One region of the Virgibacillus sp. L01 genome, then DNA from elsewhere that is predicted to be linked to it. Evidence: riboswitches for the same ligand, from Rfam matches in the RefSeq annotation. Region 1 holds a riboswitch; each other region holds the start of a gene.
The links. Region 1 has a riboswitch for S-adenosylmethionine ahead of ACTWQM_RS11135 (phosphoadenylyl-sulfate reductase). Riboswitches for the same ligand answer to the same signal wherever they lie in the genome.
Positions count from the first base shown of each region.

Region 2: it holds a riboswitch for S-adenosylmethionine, as region 1 does, so the genes downstream of both, ACTWQM_RS05195 (homocysteine S-methyltransferase family protein) here and ACTWQM_RS11135 (phosphoadenylyl-sulfate reductase) in region 1, are expected to answer to the same signal.
Region 3: it holds a riboswitch for S-adenosylmethionine, as region 1 does, so the genes downstream of both, ACTWQM_RS04980 (hypothetical protein) here and ACTWQM_RS11135 (phosphoadenylyl-sulfate reductase) in region 1, are expected to answer to the same signal.
Region 4: it holds a riboswitch for S-adenosylmethionine, as region 1 does, so the genes downstream of both, ACTWQM_RS18600 (methionine ABC transporter ATP-binding protein) here and ACTWQM_RS11135 (phosphoadenylyl-sulfate reductase) in region 1, are expected to answer to the same signal.

Region 1 covers NZ_JBQQCP010000005.1:123,252-126,407, reverse strand. The annotation lists gene pepT (peptidase T) at 1-1,142, opposite strand, end outside; SAM riboswitch class I at 1,304-1,406, shown strand; gene ACTWQM_RS11135 (phosphoadenylyl-sulfate reductase) at 1,547-2,269, shown strand; gene ACTWQM_RS11130 (assimilatory sulfite reductase (NADPH) flavoprotein subunit) at 2,398-3,156, shown strand, end outside.
Region 2 covers NZ_JBQQCP010000002.1:27,408-30,563, reverse strand. The annotation lists gene ACTWQM_RS05200 (3'-5' exonuclease) at 1-328, opposite strand, end outside; SAM riboswitch class I at 1,177-1,283, shown strand; gene ACTWQM_RS05195 (homocysteine S-methyltransferase family protein) at 1,363-2,412, shown strand; gene ACTWQM_RS05190 (5-methyltetrahydropteroyltriglutamate--homocysteine S-methyltransferase) at 2,464-3,156, shown strand, end outside.
Region 3 covers NZ_JBQQCP010000001.1:1,082,108-1,085,263, reverse strand. The annotation lists gene ACTWQM_RS04990 (D-alanyl-D-alanine carboxypeptidase family protein) at 1-27, opposite strand, end outside; gene ACTWQM_RS04985 (CBO0543 family protein) at 133-735, opposite strand; SAM riboswitch class I at 1,294-1,395, shown strand; gene ACTWQM_RS04980 (hypothetical protein) at 1,461-1,691, shown strand; gene ACTWQM_RS04975 (LysM peptidoglycan-binding domain-containing protein) at 1,797-2,522, opposite strand; gene ACTWQM_RS04970 (PH domain-containing protein) at 2,654-3,156, shown strand, end outside.
Region 4 covers NZ_JBQQCP010000013.1:73,508-76,663, forward strand. The annotation lists gene ACTWQM_RS18595 (methionine ABC transporter permease) at 1-473, opposite strand, end outside; gene ACTWQM_RS18600 (methionine ABC transporter ATP-binding protein) at 463-1,494, opposite strand; SAM riboswitch class I at 1,595-1,705, opposite strand; gene ACTWQM_RS18605 (thioredoxin family protein) at 1,774-2,088, opposite strand; gene ACTWQM_RS18610 (toprim domain-containing protein) at 2,099-2,452, opposite strand; gene gcvH (glycine cleavage system protein GcvH) at 2,976-3,156, opposite strand, start outside.

The sequences.
Region 1 (3,156 bases):
TGGTAGTTTTCACCGCCAGTGAAGATGTTTGGTGTCGGCAAGCCCATATAGGAAAGCTGTGATCCATCTGTGCCGCCGCGAACTGGTTTTACAAGGGGATCAATGTTCAAATTTATCATAGCTTCATAGGCAATATCAACAATTTCTTTTACAGGCTCAATTTTTTCGCGCATGTTGTAATATTGATCAGCCATTTCCAGTTCTGCACAATTTTCGCCATAGTCTTCGTTAATGTCATTCGTAAATTTACGCATTGTTTCTTTTCTGGATTTAAAATTATCTTTGTCAAAATCACGAATGATATAAGTTACAACAGTTTTCTCGACATCACCATGAACGGAAATTAAGTGGTAAAAGCCTTCGTACTTTTCTGTATGCTCAGGTGATTCGTGTTGGGGGAATTTGCTGATGAATTCCGCTGCCAATTTTCCGGCATTAACCATTTTATTCTTAGAAGTTCCAGGGTGCACACTGTTGCCTTTAAAGGTAACTCTGGCAGCTGCAGCGTTAAAGCTCTCATACTGTAATTCTCCCAATGGGCCACCATCGACGGTATATGCATATGGAGCATTAAATCGTTCCACATCAAACTTGTTAGGGCCGCGTCCGATTTCTTCGTCAGGTGTAAAGGCAACACGTATGTCTCCATGTTTAATCTCTGGGTGATTGATTAAGTAATCCATCGCAGTCATAATCTCAGTTATTCCTGCTTTATTATCTGCACCAAGCAAGGTTGTCCCGTCTGTAGTGATCAGGGTGTGACCCTTGTAGCCTGGGAGCTCGGGGAAATCTTTAGCAGTTAAAGCAACTCCTAAATCTTTGTTCAATGTAAGGTCGTTCCCATCAAAGTTTTCCACAACTTTTGGATTCACACCTTTGCCGGTGAAATCAGTAGCAGTATCCAGATGCGCCAGGAATCCAATTGCGGGTACTACTTTATCTGAATTTGATGGCAGTGTCGCCATTACATATGCGTTGTCATCGACTGTTACATCAGTCATACCAATTGTCTTCAGCTCATCTACTAGTAAGTTAGCAAGTTGAAATTGACCTGGTGTAGACGGGGTATCTTTATTGCTTTCATCAGACTGTGTATCAATCTTCACATATCTAGTTAGGCGTTCGATTAGATCTTTTTTCATATATACATCATCTCCTATATAGCTTTATTAATTTTAGCATAAAACATCATGCGGCAGTAGTCAGAATTTAGTATTAATAATATTTTTCTGAAATTTATGTTGACTTTTTATTCTTTACGGCATAGAATAATCATCAACAATTTCATAAAAATTATCAATTTTTCTTATCTAGAGAGGTGGAGGGAAAGGCCCTAGGAAACCTCGGCAACAGGTTTAATAAATACTGTGCCAACTCCTACAGACTATAGGTCTGGAAGATAAGAAGAGCTAACAACTAGTATATTAGTGAAGCCCTCTTCTTATTTTTTGATAAGAAGGGGGTTTTTTGATGCTGTTATCTGTCCAATTCCAATATAAGCTTTTTGATTTCATGTAAAAAATAATTTTTGGTGGAGGGATAAAGTTTGAATAACAATTTAGTTACCTATAGTGATTTCAATGGAGCCCCGTTTGAAGATTGGCTTCCGACTGACGACACTAAAGGAGCATCCAGTATTATCGATTGGGCCTATGATTCATTTGGAAACTCTCTCGTGTACGCTTGTAGTTTTGGTGCTGAAGGTATTGTTTTAATTGATTTAATTTCAAAAGTAAAAGAGGATGCAGAGATTGTCTTTCTTGATACGGGGATACATTTTCAGGAAACATACGATCTTATTGAAAAGGTAAAGAAAAGGTATCCCTCGCTGCGCATTCATTTAAAAAAACCAAAATTGACGTTAGATGAGCAAGCAGAACAACATGGATCGGCACTCTGGAAACGCGAGCCCAACCAATGTTGTTACATTAGAAAGATAAAGCCGCTTGAAGAAGCGTTAAGTGGGGTTCCAGCTTGGATCTCTGGTCTACGAAGAGAACAATCAGCAAGTCGTAAGGAAACAGATTTTATTAATAAGGACGAGAAATTTAAATCTATCAAGGTATGCCCTCTAATTCATTGGACCTGGGAAGACGTTTGGGATTATATCCGACTAAACGACTTGGATTACAATGAATTACATGATCAGGGATATCCGAGTATCGGTTGTATTCCATGTACATTTTCTGTAAGTGACTCCGACGATACACGAGCAGGTAGGTGGGTAGGATTTAATAAAACAGAGTGTGGCATTCATGGTTCTGACTAATAACACTGATATCAAGTAGGCCTGGGTCAGATGATGATTTTGGAGGTCCAGAGCTATTTTTCAGAAAACAAGGCATGACAAAAATACCAATAAATTAAAAAACCATTCTTTTGTGAGGTGAATATTTTTTGCAATTACAGGTGAAAAACAGCCCATTTAATCAAGAACAAATAGAGTCTCTAAATCGCCTTTTGCCTACATTAACGGAAGCACAAAAAGCGTGGCTTAGTGGTTATATGATGGCTTCTGGACCAACTGAGTCTCAGCTGGCTGATGGTGGTGCTGATAAGAATCAACTAGGTGTCAAAGTATCATCTGAAGTGGGTCGGGCCACTTCAAGAGAAATAACGGTTCTTTTTGGATCTGAAACCGGAAATGGGCAACAACTTGCTGAGGAATTGAAGCAGAAGTTAGAAGATGATGGCCATAGGGTGACTCTCTCATCAATGGATGATTTCAAGCCTAAGGAACTAAAAAAAGTCCAAGATTTATTGATTGTGACGGCTACTCACGGAGAAGGGGATCCACCTGATAATGCCATATCTTTCAATGAATTCATAAATAGTAGAAAAGCACCTAAATTGCCAGGTCTGCGTTTTTCGGTACTTTCATTGGGAGACCAGTCCTACGAGTTCTTCTGTCAGACTGGGCAGGATCTTGATAAAAGACTGGAGGAATTAGGTGGTGAGCGGATTTACCCGCGAGTAGATTGTGATGTTGACTTTGACGATGATGCTTCAGAGTGGATAGAAGGTGTCTTACGATCGTTGCGTGATACACTTGAGGCCCAATCGGCTACTCAAACAGCCTTAACTGAAGCAGGGACAGAAGTGAAGGCGTCGTCTTATTCAAGAACAAATCCTTTTAAAGCTGAGATCTTGGATAAT
Region 2 (3,156 bases), on a different contig from region 1:
AATCCATTTCAGGATATGTAAGGTTAAAGTAATCCAATGTATTTCGAATGACACTCATATCAAAACTGGCGTTATGCGCAATAACTATGTTATGAGATAAATAATCACTGAGCGTCGGCCACAATTCTGCGAACGTCGGCGCATCTGCCACATCTTCCTCTCGTATCCCATGAATACGCGTATTAAACGAACTAAAATGCATCATTGGATTTATTAAACTATAAAATTCATCAACAATTCCATTTTCATTGGCGACAACAACACCGATCGCACAGGGACTGTTTCTTTTTTCATTCGCCGTCTCAAAGTCAATGGATACGACATTCATGGATTGGCCTCCTCTACAACAACTCTCTAACGCAATTTTAACATATACCACGTTCAAACAACCCTGAAAAAGGATTTAAATTTTGATGGTGTTTATTTTCGCTGATCCTGAGGCGAATTCTACTGATTTCGAGCTCTCATCTAGTCCAATCCAATTCCGATCCTATTATGTTGATTATTAGAGAGGTAGTGGCAGAAATGAGAAGAAAGGTTATCGGAATGTGAATCTCAAAGTAATGAAGCGGATCGTGGTTCCGTTAAATGGGTGAAAAACCGTCCTGTTAGGCTTGAAGCGGATCCTCGTTCCGTTATTTACCCAATATCAGTTAAAAATATGGCTAAAAAGGGTAAATAGCGGAATGAGGATCCGGCAAATCCGTGGGCACAATTGTGTTTAGTGTTATACATTTAAACGACCGGAAGCTTTAGTTAGAGAAGTTGAAAATATATAAGCTTGGACAAATGTGTTTTATCAAAAGGAAAATCGCTCATTCAAAGTACTTTTATCATTGATTGAAACGGAGGGCGGCAACTCCTGCGGGAATAGCAAATGTATTTGCGATTGAACCAAGCGGAATGAGCATGAGCCTTGAGACCCCGCAGTGCGACTAAATGAAAAACCGTCCTTTGCGGACGACGCCGGCATACCTCTTGCCGGGGCAAGGAGGCTCAAGCCATGCCCATGGAAAGCGTCCGCCTGCAGTGGAAATCAACAGGGATAGCAAATTACAAATAGTTTGGATTTACTGTTTTATTATTGAATGATGAAATTAATTCAAATGCTAAAAATATTCTTGACATTCATTTGCAAGAGTTGTATTGTATTCAATAATACAAAATTGAATAATTTTCTTATCCAGAGAGGTGGAGGGACTGGCCCGTTGAAACCTCAGCAACAGATTTTAAATACTGTGCTAATTCCAGAAGCTGAAATGCTTAAAGCTTGAAGATAAGGAGAGTGATACTTAACGGTAACAAACCCTCTTCTATTTTCAGAAGTGGGCTTTTTTATTTTATTTAAGAGGAGGAAAACGATTGAAGCGTAATTTAGAAGAACGTTTAAAAGATGGAACTGTTATTGTTGGAGAAGGGTATTTATTTGAATTAGAACGTAGAGGGTATTTGCAAGCAGGATCATTTGTTCCAGAGGTTGCACTTGATAACCCAGAAGCGCTTAAACAGGCATATAGAGATTATATGTACGCAGGCTCAGACGTTGTATTAGCCTTTACGTATAATGCACACAGGGAAAAAATGCGTATTATTGGCAAAGAAGATCTACTAGAGCCATTAAACCGAAATGCTGTCCGCTTAGCAAAAGAGGTTGCTAAAGAACATCCCAGCGAAGAAGCGTTGGTGGCTGGAAATATCTCAAATACCAATATTTTCGATCCCGAAGACCCTGAATCCAAGACTAAAGTCAGAGGTATTTTTGCCGAAATGATAAAATGGTGCAAGGAAGAGGGCGTCGATTTCATTAATGGGGAAACATTCTATTACCATGAAGAGGCACAAATAGCCCTGGAAGAAATTTTGAAACAGGACCTACCAGCAGTCATCACGTTCGGACTAATGGGAGAAAATGTATTAAGGGATGGCTACACTGTAGAAGAATCATGTAAAATTCTTTCTGAAAATGGCGCACTGGTTGTGGGCATGAATTGTTTCCGGGGTCCTGAAACAATGCAGCCTTACCTTGCTGACATACGTAACAATGTAGATGGCTATGTGGGTGGACTTCCTATCCCATACCGCACTACTGATGAAAACCCGACATTCTTTAATTTACCGGATGGAGGATGCAGCTGCCATCTGCCTTTAGAAACAACTTTTCCGACTGCACTTGACCCGCTTTACCATAACCGATACGAACTGGCAGCCTGGGCAAAAGAGGCAAACGACATCGGGATAAATTATATTGGCCTTTGTTGCGGTGCCTCACCAGCAATGCTGCGTTCAGTAGCTGAAGCTGTAGGAGTTAAAACAGTAAACTCGAAATATTCCCCAGACATGGAAAAGCATTTCTTGTTCGGGACAGATAAAACACTCCAAGAACATAATCAGAACTACCGGTTAAAAGCGTAAAGATTTTAACTAATACAAATTAATTTTTAAAATCAGAAAGAAGGAATTTGCATGTCAGTATCATTAACAAAAGCACCACCATTCAGAGCAGAGCACGTCGGAAGCTTACTACGCCCGGATAATTTACACAAAGCAAGACTAGAATACAAGGAAGGCAAACTTACAGCAGAACAATTACGAGAGGTCGAGACAAAAGAAATCAAGCGTGTTGTTGATAAGCAAATTGAACTTGGCTTAGAAGTTGTTACAGACGGGGAGTTTCGCCGTACATGGTTTCACTTGGACTTTCTAGAGCATCTAAACGGAATTGAAGGATATGTACCTGAGCAAGGATACCAATTCGAGGGATTGGAAACAGAGAAATATGACGTACGGAATACTGGTAAGGTTTCATTTAATCCGGACCACCCATTCCTAAAAGATTTCACTGATTTAAACGAAATTGTTGATGGACGGGCACTCGTAAAGCAAGCTATTCCTAGTCCTAACCAGCTCTTTAACGCTCGCATTCATAATACAGATATCTATCCAAACATCGAAGACTATGCAAGTGATATTATTAAAACCTACCAGGATGCGATCAAAGCATTTTACGATGCCGGTGTACGATACCTGCAATTAGATGATGTATACATCGCTGGACTATCCGCTCCAGATATCCCATTTAATGAGGGGAAATATTCAAGAGAAGATTTAATTGACCTGGCGTTACGAGTAGTTAATGGCGCTTTAGAGAATAAGCCT
Region 3 (3,156 bases), on a different contig from region 1:
TACTAATAACGCTTTTTTGTTAGACATGTAAATCTCCCCTATTACTTTTTTAACCCTTCATTTATATAGACGATATAAAAAGCTAAAACATTCATTATTTCCATAGAAAAGAACAGAAGAAATAAGAATTATCTATCTCTCCTGTTCCAATTTTTTAAAATACATAATGATTCCCCAGCATATTATGCCTAAAAGCCAGTAAATGGGGAATGAATAAATATGTTTCCAGTATATTGCTTTGTAAAGGCCTAGCCATACCATAATCGGCTCAGCAGCAAAGGCTAAAAAAGCAGCTAGCAGTCCTGAAAATATGAGGAATTTTTTAAAATTGTCACTCCACAGCTGATAACAAAACATATAGGAAATGATTACAACACCAACATCATAAGGATATAATTGCGGGCGTAAATATGGTGAAAGGATGTAAGGATAAGTCCAGGCTAGGGCGTTGCTTCCAATAGAATCAAGAATAATTGCTGCAACACCATAGAATAATCCGAATGCTGTAATCTCGATAATTCTTTTCTTATTAACTAACATCCACCAGATAATCGCGGGCAGTAAGCTGAGCATAACCAAGAACCACCATCTAGGTGTTAAATATACTTTCTGATGCCAATATGCTTTAAGTGTGTCATTGAATTCTCTGTGGTCTTCAATTAATTGGGACAATGAAACATTCAATAGGCTTAATTCGTAGAGTGGGATAAGATTTTGAATGATTATCACTACCATTAAACTCACCGCAATCCGTTTTTTACTAGTTGCTTTTCTGTATGTTTTACTGCTCTTTAACCCTCTGAGTTGCTATAAACTGCAACGTAACTGCTGGAATAATCTTTATAAACTCTCGTCCCACCGTTCGGGATCGCTACGGGCGGATGCTTTCCGCGGGAAGGGCCTTCATTTAGCTACTCTGCGGTGTCTTCGGACCGTGCTTTCACACATTTATTCTATAGCGAATCATACTCCAGTCAACAGCGGAGGAAATACACGTAGACTCCTGTGGGAACTAAGGCCTAGATGAGACTTCGCACCGACGTAGGAGCAAGAAGGCTGATCAGCCGCCCTTGGTGCGCGAAGTGTATTTCCGAAGCGGTATAACAGCGCTAAACTGTTTAAAAAGTATGTCGCAGTTTATAATCACTACGGTATGATTTCATTACTTTGATAAGGCAACAAACTTTTAGAAAACAGCCTTTATAGTAGTGTAACCCAACATCGATGAATTAATGTGCTGGTGATTATGTATTGAAATATCATGAAAATTCATATATACTTTATGTAAGTGAATAGCTATCAAGAGTGATCGAGAGAACTGGCTCAACGACGTCACAGCAACCTGCAAATGTAAGGTGCTCCCACCAGCAAGGCCTATGCTTTGAGTGATAAATCGGTAGAAAACCCCTTTATGCATCCAACGCATGAAGGGGTTTTTAATATGTGAAGGAGGAATTATTATGAAACATTTTATTGTCGAAAATGGCAAAGTAACATGGATGACAAAGGAGGAGTTTGATGAACTCCCGGGGCGTCATGTGTCGGAGGTAACGAAGGATATGACGCCAGAGGAATTAGAGAGATTCAAAAAGGAACGTTATGAGAAATTTGTTAAGCCTTTGATGGAGTATAATGTTGAGAGTATAGAAAGGAAGAGAGCATCTCAGAAATCTGACTTGAATCGTGAGTGAAATTTAATAGAGGTTAGCTTTTAAGAGTCTTTAAAGGCTGCGTATATAAATTTCCGCAGCAATAGGTAAGCTGAGTAAGAGGCATATGCCTTCTACTCAATTAATCTAGGCAAATAGTTCAGGAAATTGTTTTACTACTGCAGTTGAAATGGCGTCCGACATCGTTAAAGCTTGTTCCTCAATTTCATCATATATTTGAATATCTTTCTGGTAATCCATATTTATCATAAATACTGCTTCCTGTTTTGTTAAATCTAAGTGCTGATAAAACATATCTCTAACACCCTTCTCGGACAAATAAGGATTTACACTGCTCCAGAACCTGGCAATCTCATCTGCATTAGCGTACCATTTTTGTTCAGCGGCCATTGCTGCTTGCTGATCACCTGCTACTGCAGCTTTAACAAGGTCAGCGGCAAATAAGAGATGTTCTTTTATCAAATTAGCGTATATATCAGCTAGACGGTCACCATAGCAGGGTCTGATTGCATCCCCCATGTCTGTAGCATTTTGCAGAAGACGTGCGATAACAAATTCCACATCCGGTAGATTAAACGTCAAACTGATAATTGTCATTCTGGTCCAAGCAACATGCTCTTCCCAAAGTTTACGATTACTGCTTCTAAATTCGAATTCTGCTTGACTGATACAATCATCCTGCCTGAAAGTGGATTGTTTCACTGGAATAAGCAGGCGTTTCCCCACTCGAAGATTGTACGGGTCTATCCCGGGATTATCTTTGAAAATCTGTTCTGCTGGTGTACGGAATCGCTCAGCCAGCAACCCGAGATGATCACCTGGCTGAACAGTGTAATAAAATTCTCTATTCATGTTGGTCTTTCACTCCTCCGTTTTGAATATCGTAACAGCCTATTCACAGACAGAGGAATGGGTGAGTGTCATTGGAGTCCATTAATGGTATAATAATTCTGAAAATAATTATAAGAAGGGGAGTCACAGGAATGTTTAAAAAATTAGCTTCAGATGCACTGGGTTTATCCGATATTGGCAGGATTATTGGCCCCGAGGACTATGATAAGACAGACGCGGATGATTACGTCCGACACGAAGATGATGAAAAAATCTACTTCCTTATTAAGACAAAAGCAGATGAATATTGCTTCACCAACCTGGCACTAATTCATGTGAATGGGGAAAATGCTGCTTCTTCTAAACGAACGCTAAATCGTTATCCATACTCACAATACAAGATATCAGATGTATCCCTTGAGACAGCAGGGAAAATCGATTTGGATATCGAAATTAAATTTACGTTAGGAAAAGAACCGCTAAGCATTGATGTGCATAAAGACGAGATTGTTAAATTAAAAGATTTATATAAGGCGTTATTATTTATAGCTGAAACAACCCACGAAAATGCAATTATTACAGAAATGGCTGGGGAGAGCTTAAATAAAGCCGTGACAGTACTGCAACACTCAAGAACTTCTGAAACGAAACTTGC
Region 4 (3,156 bases), on a different contig from region 1:
GTTACAGTAAGCCCTGAGACAAGTGCGGGCATTGACTCTGGTAATAACACACGAAAAATAATTGTACGTGTCTTTGCGCCCATTGATTTCGCTGCTTCGACTACGCCTTTATCGACTTCCTTCAGTGCAATCTCTACAAGTCTTCCGTAGAATGGCGCAGCACCAATGATCAACGCTGGTAAAGCTGCATTCGGCCCCCGTATAGTCCCAATCAAAAAGTCAGTAAAGGGGAACAAAAGTAATATTAAAATAATAAATGGAATCGCTCGGAATACGTTTACGATTGATGCCACAATTAAATTCAGAAATTTATTTTGCCAAATCCCCCCTCTCATTGTCAGGTAAAGCAGTAATCCCAACAGTATACCTAAGATAAACGTTCCAAATAATGAAAGGATGGTCATGTAAAAGGTTTCGTAAGTAGCAACCCATAAATCCTCCATATTCAAATTTGGGAAAAGATTAGTTAGCATCGCGAACCACCTCCACTTCCACTGAGGTCTCATTTGTTATAAAGTTTATTCCTTTATCAATTTCACTCAACTCGCCATCAACCTGTACAAATAGTGTTCCATAAGCACCACGTTGCGTTTGAGTGATTTTTCCCTGCAATATGTTGATATCAATTGCAAATCTTTTGGCGACTTGACTAATTAATGCCTGGTTTGTTGTTTCACCAACAAAATGGAGACGGATAATTTTACCACTGTCATAGGTATCAATTAAATGGGCTACACCATCATCTTCTTCGTTCGTACCCATCACCTGTTCAACAAATTTCTTCGTAACAGATTTCTTCGGCTGTAAAAATACATCCAGCACATCACCTTGCTCAACGATCTTACCTTCTTCCATTACTGCAACCTGATTACATATTTTGCGAATCACATGCATTTCATGGGTGATCAGAATAACCGTTAAACCAAGCTTTTGATTGATATCCACTAACAAATCCAATATCGCATTGGTTGTTTCCGGATCGAGTGCTGATGTTGCTTCATCACACAGTAATACTTTAGGATTATTCGCTAGTGACCTCGCTATACCAACACGCTGTTTCTGACCGCCACTTAACTGAGAAGGATAAGCACTTTCTCTTCCTGTAAGGCCGACCAATTCAATTAACTCCTGAACACGTTCATCACGCTCTTTTTTTGACACGCCTGCAATCTCCAATGGAAATGCAATATTATCTTTAACGGTCCGTGACCACAATAGATTAAAATGTTGAAAAATCATGCCTATTTCCTGACGTGCTAACCGAAGCTGTTTTGAATTTAATGCAGTCACTTCCTGCTGATCAATTACTATTTTCCCACCTGTTGGTTCTTCAAGCCGATTTAATAATCTTACAAATGTGCTTTTTCCAGCACCACTATACCCAATGACACCAAAAATTTCTCCTTCGTTTATATCAAGGGTTAAATCTTCCACTGCTGTAATGTTGCTTTTATTTGATTTAAAGACTTTACTTAAACCCTCTATTGAAATCACAAGTATTCCTCCTTTGTCATCCACTATTATGCCCTACTAAATAAGAAAAACGCCTTTCTGTAAGAGAACAGAAAGACGTAATATATGTAGTCTTTACGTTCCCTTATCTGTCAAAGCAGTTGCTTTGCAGGAGTTGGCACCTTTCAAATAAAAAACATTTGAGGTTGCCGCGGTTTCATAGGGCCAGCCCCTCCACCGCTCAAGATAAGAGATATAAACTATTTAATTGAAATTCGATAATCTAGATAATAGCACGCATATTAGCATGTGTCAATAAAATTATTCATCTGAAAATAAAGATGGTTCGTAGTCCGTTAGGTAGCTATATATATTGGCAATTGATTTAAATGCGTAGATTTTTTCTTTGATCTCGTTACCATCCTTTATTAATAAGCATGGTACACTTTCAATTTCATTATCCTGCATAAACTCCGGGTGCAGCGAGGCATTCATGCTATGAAAAATATCCTGTTTATGAACCGATTCAATCTTATCCAGCATCGATTTTGCCAATGCACATGTCCCACAAAATGGTGTATAAATATATAATAAATAATGCTCTTGTCCTAATTGTTCCTCATTAATCTGTTGCAATACTACCACCCTAAATCAAGAATATGGGATTAACCTCGATTCGCTTGCCTATCAAGGCAGTTGCAAGTATGTTTTCGGGAGTTGTTGCCACTTCACGATACTCGCTGCTCACATAAATGTGCTCAGCATGTGGTAGCTCACGCGTTAACTGTTTGCGCAGTTTTATCCCTGAACTATCCTCATCAACTAAAATATAAACATCCCTATTATCCAAATCATACGTTTCCAACAGCTCATCAAATCGTTCAACACCGAGTGTCCCATTCGTACAAATCACTTCAACATTATCTGTTATCACCCGTTTGACCTGTTTTTTATCAGTTAGTCCCTCAACAATGATAACTTTTTCTACTTCATTTGTCATCATTACATGCACTCCTTACATTTAATTCTCTGAATGCATTAATCATTAATTTTACTACTTATTTCAATTCACATCCAATAATTAGTTGAATCTCTGTATAGAGTCCTTCATTACTCAAAATAAAGCAGTAATTCCAAATTACTTGTAAATATGCCAGCCCTGTTATTTCATATGCAGGTAGACGTTTTAAGTTCCATTCAAAGACTGCTATGAATTTACGAACGATAACACATTAGTTCGTAACATTAATCGATAAATAATGACTAAATCAAATTGACTCGTATAGGTAGTTTATGCCCAAACTATATTATTAAGTATGAAAATGAAAAAAGGTTATTTAATTAAATGACTGTTGCAATTGACGATTGATATAGAATGCTACACAGACTAGGGGTGATCGATTCGTAGTATTCAGTATAGCCTCTAACCAGGCAGTTGGAATAGTTAAAGATCCTTTTGAAAACAACTAAAAAAAAGACCGACTTTACCAGATTACAGTGTACAGTCAGTCTTATTAACAGGATTAATCTTCCTCAATTATTTCCTGATATTGTTCAGCAGATAGTAGATTATTTAGCTCTGAATCGTCAGATGGCTCCAATACAACCATCCATGCTTTTTCATATGGTGATTCATTAACATATTCAGGGCTATCCTCTAATTCTTCGTTGATTTCAACAACTTTTCCGCTAATTGGGGCATAT